Regions from separate parts of the Variovorax sp. GW821-FHT09D05 genome, predicted to be linked through region 1. Evidence: predicted binding sites of a transcription regulator. Region 1 holds the regulator's gene; the other holds the start of a gene.

Region 1 (3,401 bases):
GCTCCACCGCGGTGATCGACGTGCGCACCGGCGCACCCGACACGCTCGCGCGCATGGACTTTGAATTCGGCGAGGGGCGGCCCGTGCGCTTTCGCGGCAAGGCGGCGTTGCGCAGCGAGGCGCATGCCGACGTGGTGCTGCGCTTCAACGCGGCCGCCATGGCGGCGGGCATCGGGCGCGATGCGATGCCCGCGCTGCGCTGCGTCGCCACGCGGGTGGTCGATGCGCGCACCGGCAACGTGCTGGCGCAGGGCCATGCGTTGACCAATATCGGCGCGGACGTTTCCACGCAGCAGCTCGCGCAATGGCAGAGCTGGGCCAGCGACGCCGAGCCCTGCTTCCGACTGCTGCGCGACGGTGTGCAGATGGTCGGCGGTATCGGCGAACTGGGCGACCCCGACATCATGAAGCGGCTGCTGATCGCCGGCCAGATGACCACCACCGTGTGGCGCCTGCTGCAAGCCGAAGGCGATTGGGCCGACCGCACGCGCGCGCTGCTGGGCCAGCTCACGGGGCGCCCGGCGCGCAACGGGCGGGCCATGAGCGGCAGTGCTCTGTATGCGGGCGTGGGCAAGCTCTTCCTGCTGCTGGAGGCGCTGGGCACCGAGTCGACCGCTCCCACGCAGGCGCCGCGTGCGCTGGAGAAGCTGGGTTGAGGAATCAGGAATGAACAAGCTGGTTGCGGATCAGGCCGACGGACTGCGGCGCATGCTCGCACCGACGCATGCGCGCGTGGTGGCCGTCGCAGGCCTGGGGCAGGGCGCGGGGAGTACCACGGCCGCGATGAATCTCGGTGTGGCACTGACCCTGCAGGGTCGCAACGTGCTGCTGCTGGACGAGCACTGCCCGACTGTGGGTTCGGCCTGTGAGGTGTGGGACATCGATCCGCTGGGGAACCTGGCCGATGTAGCAAGCCAGCGCCTGACGCTGGATGGTGCAGAGGTCAAGGCAGCCTGCGGCGTGCACGTGCTACCCGCGCCGCACGGCGCGGTGAATGGTGCGGATGGCGAAATCGACCCGCGCAAGTTCTGGCACGACGGCGTCGTCATCGTCGATGCGGCTTTCGACGCCGAGGGCCGGTTGTCGGCGCTCGCGCAGGGCGCGGACGACCTGCTGCTGGTGCTGCAGCCGCACCCCGCGTCGATCACCGCGGCCTATGCAGGCATCAAGCGGCTGCACCACGCGCACGGCCTCAAGCAGATGCGCTTCCTGGTCAACGGCGCGGCCGACGTCGTGGCCGCGCGCCAGATCATGAGCAACCTCGCGCATGCCGCCAGCCGCTATCTCGCGCTGCTGCTTCAGCCCGCGGGCTGGGTGCGCTTCGATCCGCTCGTTGCCGACGCGTGGCGCCTGAAGAAGACCATCGTCGAGGCCTTTCCCGCGAGCCATGCCGCCGTCGACTTCCGGCGCATTGCCGGCGAGGTCGACCGCTGGCCCTGGCGCGCGGCCGAGCCGCTGCAGGCCGTGGCCTGAGCCCGCCGACCCGGACAACCCAAGAAGGACGGCCGTGTACACCGCACAGGGAACCATCGAAAAATCACATCTGCTGGCGCAGCACCAGCCGCTGGTGCGCCGCATCGCGCTGCAGATGATGGCCAAGCTGCCGGCCAGCGTGGAGCTGGACGACCTGATCCAGGCCGGCATGCTGGGCCTGCTGGACGCCTCCAGCCGCTACCAGGACAACCGCGGCGCGCAATTCGAGACCTTCGTCAGCCAGCGCATCCGCGGCGCCATGCTCGACGAACTGCGCGCCAGCGACTGGGGCTCGCGCGGCCTGCGCCAGTCGGCGCGCGGCGTCGAGAAGGCGATCCAGGCGCTGGGCCACAAGCTCGGGCGCTCTCCCACCGAAGGGGAGATCGCCAAGGAGCTGAAGATGGACCTGGAGGCGTATCAGTCGCTGCTGCAGGAGATCCAGGGCTGCCAGCTGGTGTACGTCGAAGATTTCTCCAAGGACGACCCGGACAGCCCGTTCCTCGACAGCCATTCGCAGGACGCGCGCAAGGACCGGCGCGGCAGTGACGATCCGCTGGAGCAGCTGCTGGAAAGCGGCTTCCGGCATCAGCTGGTAGACGCCATCGGTGCGCTGCCGGAGCGCGACCAGCTGCTGCTGAACCTCTACTACGAGGAAGAGCTGAACCTGCGCGAGATCGGCGCAATCCTGGAGGTGAGCCAGTCGCGGGTGTGCCAGCTGCACAGCCAGGCGATCAGCAGGCTGCGGGCCAAGCTGAAGGATGTGCTGTAGCGGACTCCGGGGCCAGGGCCGCCGCCTGAATCAGAAAGTCGCATCGAGCACCTGCGAGGGGATGAGGCCGTTGAGCGTCACATTGTTCGTGAGTGGATCGAACAGTTGCGGTTGCAGAACGTACTTCCAGGCGCCGTTCCTGTAGTACAGGAAGTTGAAGGCGTTCGGCAGCGGAATATGCTGGTTGGCGTGGCCGTAGTCGTCGAAGCCGATGTACGAGATCACTTCCTGCCCTTGCGTCTGGATCATCTGATTGATGTTGGCTTGCCCGGGGTGCTGGTGGTGATACACCCTGATCAGATGCGCACCGAGCGGCGAGTTCGTCACCATCAGGGCGCAGCCATTCATGGCGGCGGTGAAGACGAACCTGTGCTGCGGGTTGTGTCGAGGTACGTCGACGAATCCGGGCATCACGTTGCCCTGGATGAAAGGACACCAATACGCCGAGATCGGCTGATCCTGATGGAGGACATTTCCCACCGGCCTCAAGGTGACCTGGAGGGCTTGCGCGGTGCCCTGCAGATCGAACGAGCCCATCTTGGCCGTGTTGAGTACCAGGACCTGCATGGCGAAAGCTGGATTCTGCTGCGCCTGCGCGTTCTGCATGAACCACGAAACGCCGTTGATCGCGCGAAGCTGCGCGTACGCAACGGGATCGGCTCGGAAGAGTTGGTTGTGTCCGTTCACGTGTGATGTCTATTTGCGTTGGAATGGGAGGGGCAAAGTAGAGCGCTGCACCATGGGGCCCAAGCGGCGACCTGTGCCGTTTCATCTTCACGAGCCTCTTGTCATTTCGTGCGCGGCTGATGGTAGGAGCGCGACGGTGCGAAGGCCATCCCCAGGAACAAGTAGATGGGTGCCTTATTTGTCATGCGCCATTAGGCGTTGTCCGTCAGCAATCCGCGCCCGCCGCTGGCGTGCCACGCCCGCGCGCACGGCAAAGCTCGGCCTCTTGCCAAAGACTCCCAAGCAACCCTCCTCACGGCTTCACGCCGACCGCCCGAACCGCCCCATCGGCGACTACGCGCTCATCGGCTCGACCCACAGCGCGGCCCTGGTGCATTGCGGCGGCGACATCGAGTGGCTGTGCCTGCCGCGCTTCGATTCGGCCGCGATGTTCGCCAGCCTGCTCGGCGACGAGCGCAACGGCCATTGGACG
Region 2 (3,401 bases), 360 kb from region 1:
CGCCAGCGCAAAGTCGTAGCTGCTGACTTGCGACACGGGCACGAAGTCCTTGTCGGGGTCATAGCCCGCGTCCTTGAAGACCAGCGGCGCGACCACCATCACGGCGGGGTTGCCGAGCATCAGCACGTTCTGCCCCGCGGGGGCGCGCTTTACTTCCTTGGCCGCGAGCCGGCCGCCCTCGCCCGGGCGGTTTTCCACGCTCACCTGAACGCCGAGCTTGGGCGTCAGCCGCTCGGCGATCAGGCGCGCGATGCGGTCGGTGCTGCCGCCCGGCGCATAGCCGACCACGAGGGTGAGCGGCCCGCCGTCCAGCGCCTGGGCGTGGACCATGGGAGCGCAAGCGGCCAGGGCAATGCCCCACGCCATGATGAGCTTGCGCCTGGAAAGGAATGCGGGCATCGGATCTCCTGCGAGCGGTTGTCGTGAACGGGGGCGCGCGAGTTTTCACGGCGAAAATCGCGCGCCAAGACTGTTTCCGTTCGTTCAAATTTGTTACCGGTTTATACGTATGGGCAAACAGTTGATCTAATCAACTACCAGTGCTCCGAGGCGGGCGAACCACACTCCCCATCCCATTTTTCATACGTATGCAACAAGCTTTTCCCGATGCAGCAGCGTTGCGCGCGCCCCGTTCCCTGAACGACCTGCTGCTGTACCGCCTGGCACGAGCCATGCGCTCGGGCAACGGCATGGCGACCCGCCTGGTCGAAGGAGGCTTCGGCATCACGCGCCGCGAGTGGGGAATGATCGCCACACTGGCGCAGGAGGGCGAGATGACTGCGTCGACGCTGGCCACGCACCTGCACCTGGATCGCGTGCGCACCTCGCGCGGACTGCGCAGCCTGGTCGAGAAGAAGCTGGTGGTGCGGCGGCAGGACGCTCAGGACCGCCGCGAAGTGCACGTGCGGCTGAGCGCTTCAGGCCAGCAGTTGTTCGGCAGGCTGTTTCCCCGGATCGCGGGGCTGAACACCGAATTGCTCGAAGGCATCGAGCCTGCGGATCTCGACGTCTTTCTTCGCTGCCTGCAGCACCTGGAGCAACGCGGAGAGCAGTTGCTCGTGCAGGGCGTTGTCATGGAGAAGGCGGACCGGCGCTCGGGGGGCACGCGGCACCGGTGGCCGGAACGCGGAGGCTGAGTCAGGCCTTCACGTCCAGCATGCTGCCGATCGAAGTGCTACCAGCGTTGGCGCGCTGCGATGTGCTGCTGCTGCCGCTGCTGCTCTCTTCCATTGAAGCCATCGCGCTCTTTTGAACGCTGGCCGTGCGCAGCGCGTTCATCTGCTGCTGCAGCATGGCAAGCCGGGCCGCCAGCGCTTCGAGCTGCAGCCGGATCGCATCGCGCGCGTCGCCCTCGGGCGTGCCGAGCAGTTGGCCCTGCGTTTCCGCGATCTGCTTCTGCGTTGCCGTGATCTGGCGCTGGATCTTCGCGAGCTCGGCGTTGACGTCGCCCCCGCTTCTGGCGCTGCCGGTCGCAGCGATGGCATTCAGCATCTGGGTCCCCTGTTGTGTCCTCAAGAGGGTTATCGGCAGTTCAGGCGAAAAATGAAGGGCCTTGCATGACCGCAATCGCGAACTAGACTGAACATGAGGGCACCCGCGGTGCCGGGGGCCAAGGAGCCTGCCATGTACAAGCGTGTTCTTGTCGCAACCGACGGCTCCGCGCTGTCGGAGCAAGCGGTCAACGCCGCCGTCGACCTGGCCCTGTTGACCAACGCGGAACTGGTGAGCGTCACCGTCGCGCACATCGAGCCGGTCGGCTACTTCGAAGGCTCGATGATGCTGAGCCAGCGGGACATCCAGGCCTCCCAGGAGCATACGGACCGCGCCGCGCAGCAACTGGTCGACAAAGTCGTGGCCACTGCGGTCGCCAAGGGCGTTCGCAATCCGCAGGCCATCGTCATGAAGTCGAACCAGGTGGCCGAGGCCATCATCACGACCGCGAAGAACCAGCAGTGCGACCTGATCGTGATGGCCTCGCACGGACGGCGCAGCCTGGCGCGCCTGCTGATGGGCAGCGAGACGCTGCACGTGCTGACGCACTCGCACATTCCGGTGCTGGTGCTGCGCTAACGCGGCGGCGCAACCTTTCGCAGGCATTCCATAAGTAGCTGACTGGCGGTCGTCTGCGAACGCCCCCGCAGCGTGATGATGCCCACCGGCGGAAGCTCGATCGGCACGTTGATCTTCAGGATGCACAGCTGCCCCTGCTTCGCGAAGTGCCGTGCGACGCTTCGCGCGAGGAACCCCACGGCCGGTCGCTCATGCATGACGGACAGCGTGACAAGAAACGACGCTGTCTCGACGATGTCCGCCGGCGGCACGAGGCGGTGCTTGTAGAACATCTGGGCCAGCTTCGAGCGCGATGAAGCCCACGGCGGGGGCACCACCCAGGGCAGCTCGGCGAGCATCTTCCAGCTTGGCCTCGAAGCCTCCGCCAACGGGTGGCCAGGGCTCACCACGATGCACATCGGCTCCGTGTAGAGGGCTTCAGTCTCCAGGTCCGGCGAGGCATAGCCGGGCTCCAGCCGGCCGACGATCAGGTCGAGTTCGCCCACGCGCAGACGAGGCAGCAGCCGCGTGAGATCGCCCTCTTCCACCATCACGGTGGTCAGTGCCGACTGCTTCTTGAGCTGCTGGATGGCCTTGACGAGCAGGCTCGGCGTGGCCACCACCATCGCGCCCACGCTGGTGCGGCCGGCACCGCCGCTGGACACGGCGTCGATCTCGTCGCGCGTGCGCTGGTAGTCGGCCAGCACCGAGCGGGCAAAGCGCACCACCGTGACGCCGAAGGGCGTGGGCTCGGTGCCGCGCGTGGAGCGCGTGAACAGTTTCAAATCGAACATGCGCTCGATCTCTGCCAGCATCTTCGAAACGGCCGGCTGCGTGATCGAAAGAAACTCCGAGACCCGCCCGAGGTGGCGAAACTCATCCAGCGCCACCAGCAGTTGCAGATGACGCAGCTTGAGGTTGGAACGAAGAACGCGATCGATCTGGCTCATGGCGCCTTGAGCGGGCTTTCTTCTTCATAACCTGGAGCTCATGAAGAGAGTCCGCCATTTCATTGGATGGCAATGATTGTCTCCGGAAGAATCCGCTGTGCTTGCCGAACAACGATTTCTGGAGACAACGATGAAAACCCCTCGCAACATGGCGCGGCGCCAGCTCGTGCTGGGCGGCCTCGGCGCCGCAGCTCTCGCCACCGCCCCCGCTCGCGCGCTGGCCGCCGACTACCCCGAACGCCCCCTCACGTTCATCTGCCCGTGGCCCGCGGGCGGCACGGCCGACCGGTCGATGCGCATCATCTGCCAGATCGCCGCACGCGAACTCGGGCAGCCCATTGCGCTGGAGAACCGCGCAGGTGCCTCGGGAATGATCGGCACCAAGGCGCTGGCCTCGGCGCG

What was found. The regulator FliA, encoded in region 1, starts transcription of late flagellar genes. The targets are predictions, from matches to a motif close to CTAAAGTTTNNNNNNNNNNNGCCGNTA.
Region 2: a site for FliA is predicted at 1,522-1,548, ahead of AC07O3_RS14305 (FlxA-like family protein). Genes of this name have one in related genera too.

What each region holds. Positions count from the first base shown of each region.
Region 1 covers NZ_JBWKOZ010000005.1:370,209-373,609, forward strand. The annotation lists gene flhF (flagellar biosynthesis GTPase FlhF) at 1-656, shown strand, start outside; gene AC07O3_RS16080 (MinD/ParA family ATP-binding protein) at 667-1,473, shown strand; gene AC07O3_RS16085 (RNA polymerase sigma factor FliA) at 1,508-2,242, shown strand; gene AC07O3_RS16090 (hypothetical protein) at 2,273-2,929, opposite strand; gene AC07O3_RS16095 (glycoside hydrolase family 15 protein) at 3,195-3,401, shown strand, end outside.
Region 2 covers NZ_JBWKOZ010000005.1:6,905-10,305, reverse strand. The annotation lists gene AC07O3_RS14315 (tripartite tricarboxylate transporter substrate-binding protein) at 1-399, opposite strand, end outside; gene AC07O3_RS14310 (MarR family winged helix-turn-helix transcriptional regulator) at 588-1,136, shown strand; gene AC07O3_RS14305 (FlxA-like family protein) at 1,138-1,491, opposite strand; gene AC07O3_RS14300 (universal stress protein) at 1,624-2,070, shown strand; gene AC07O3_RS14295 (LysR substrate-binding domain-containing protein) at 2,067-2,999, opposite strand; gene AC07O3_RS14290 (tripartite tricarboxylate transporter substrate binding protein) at 3,130-3,401, shown strand, end outside.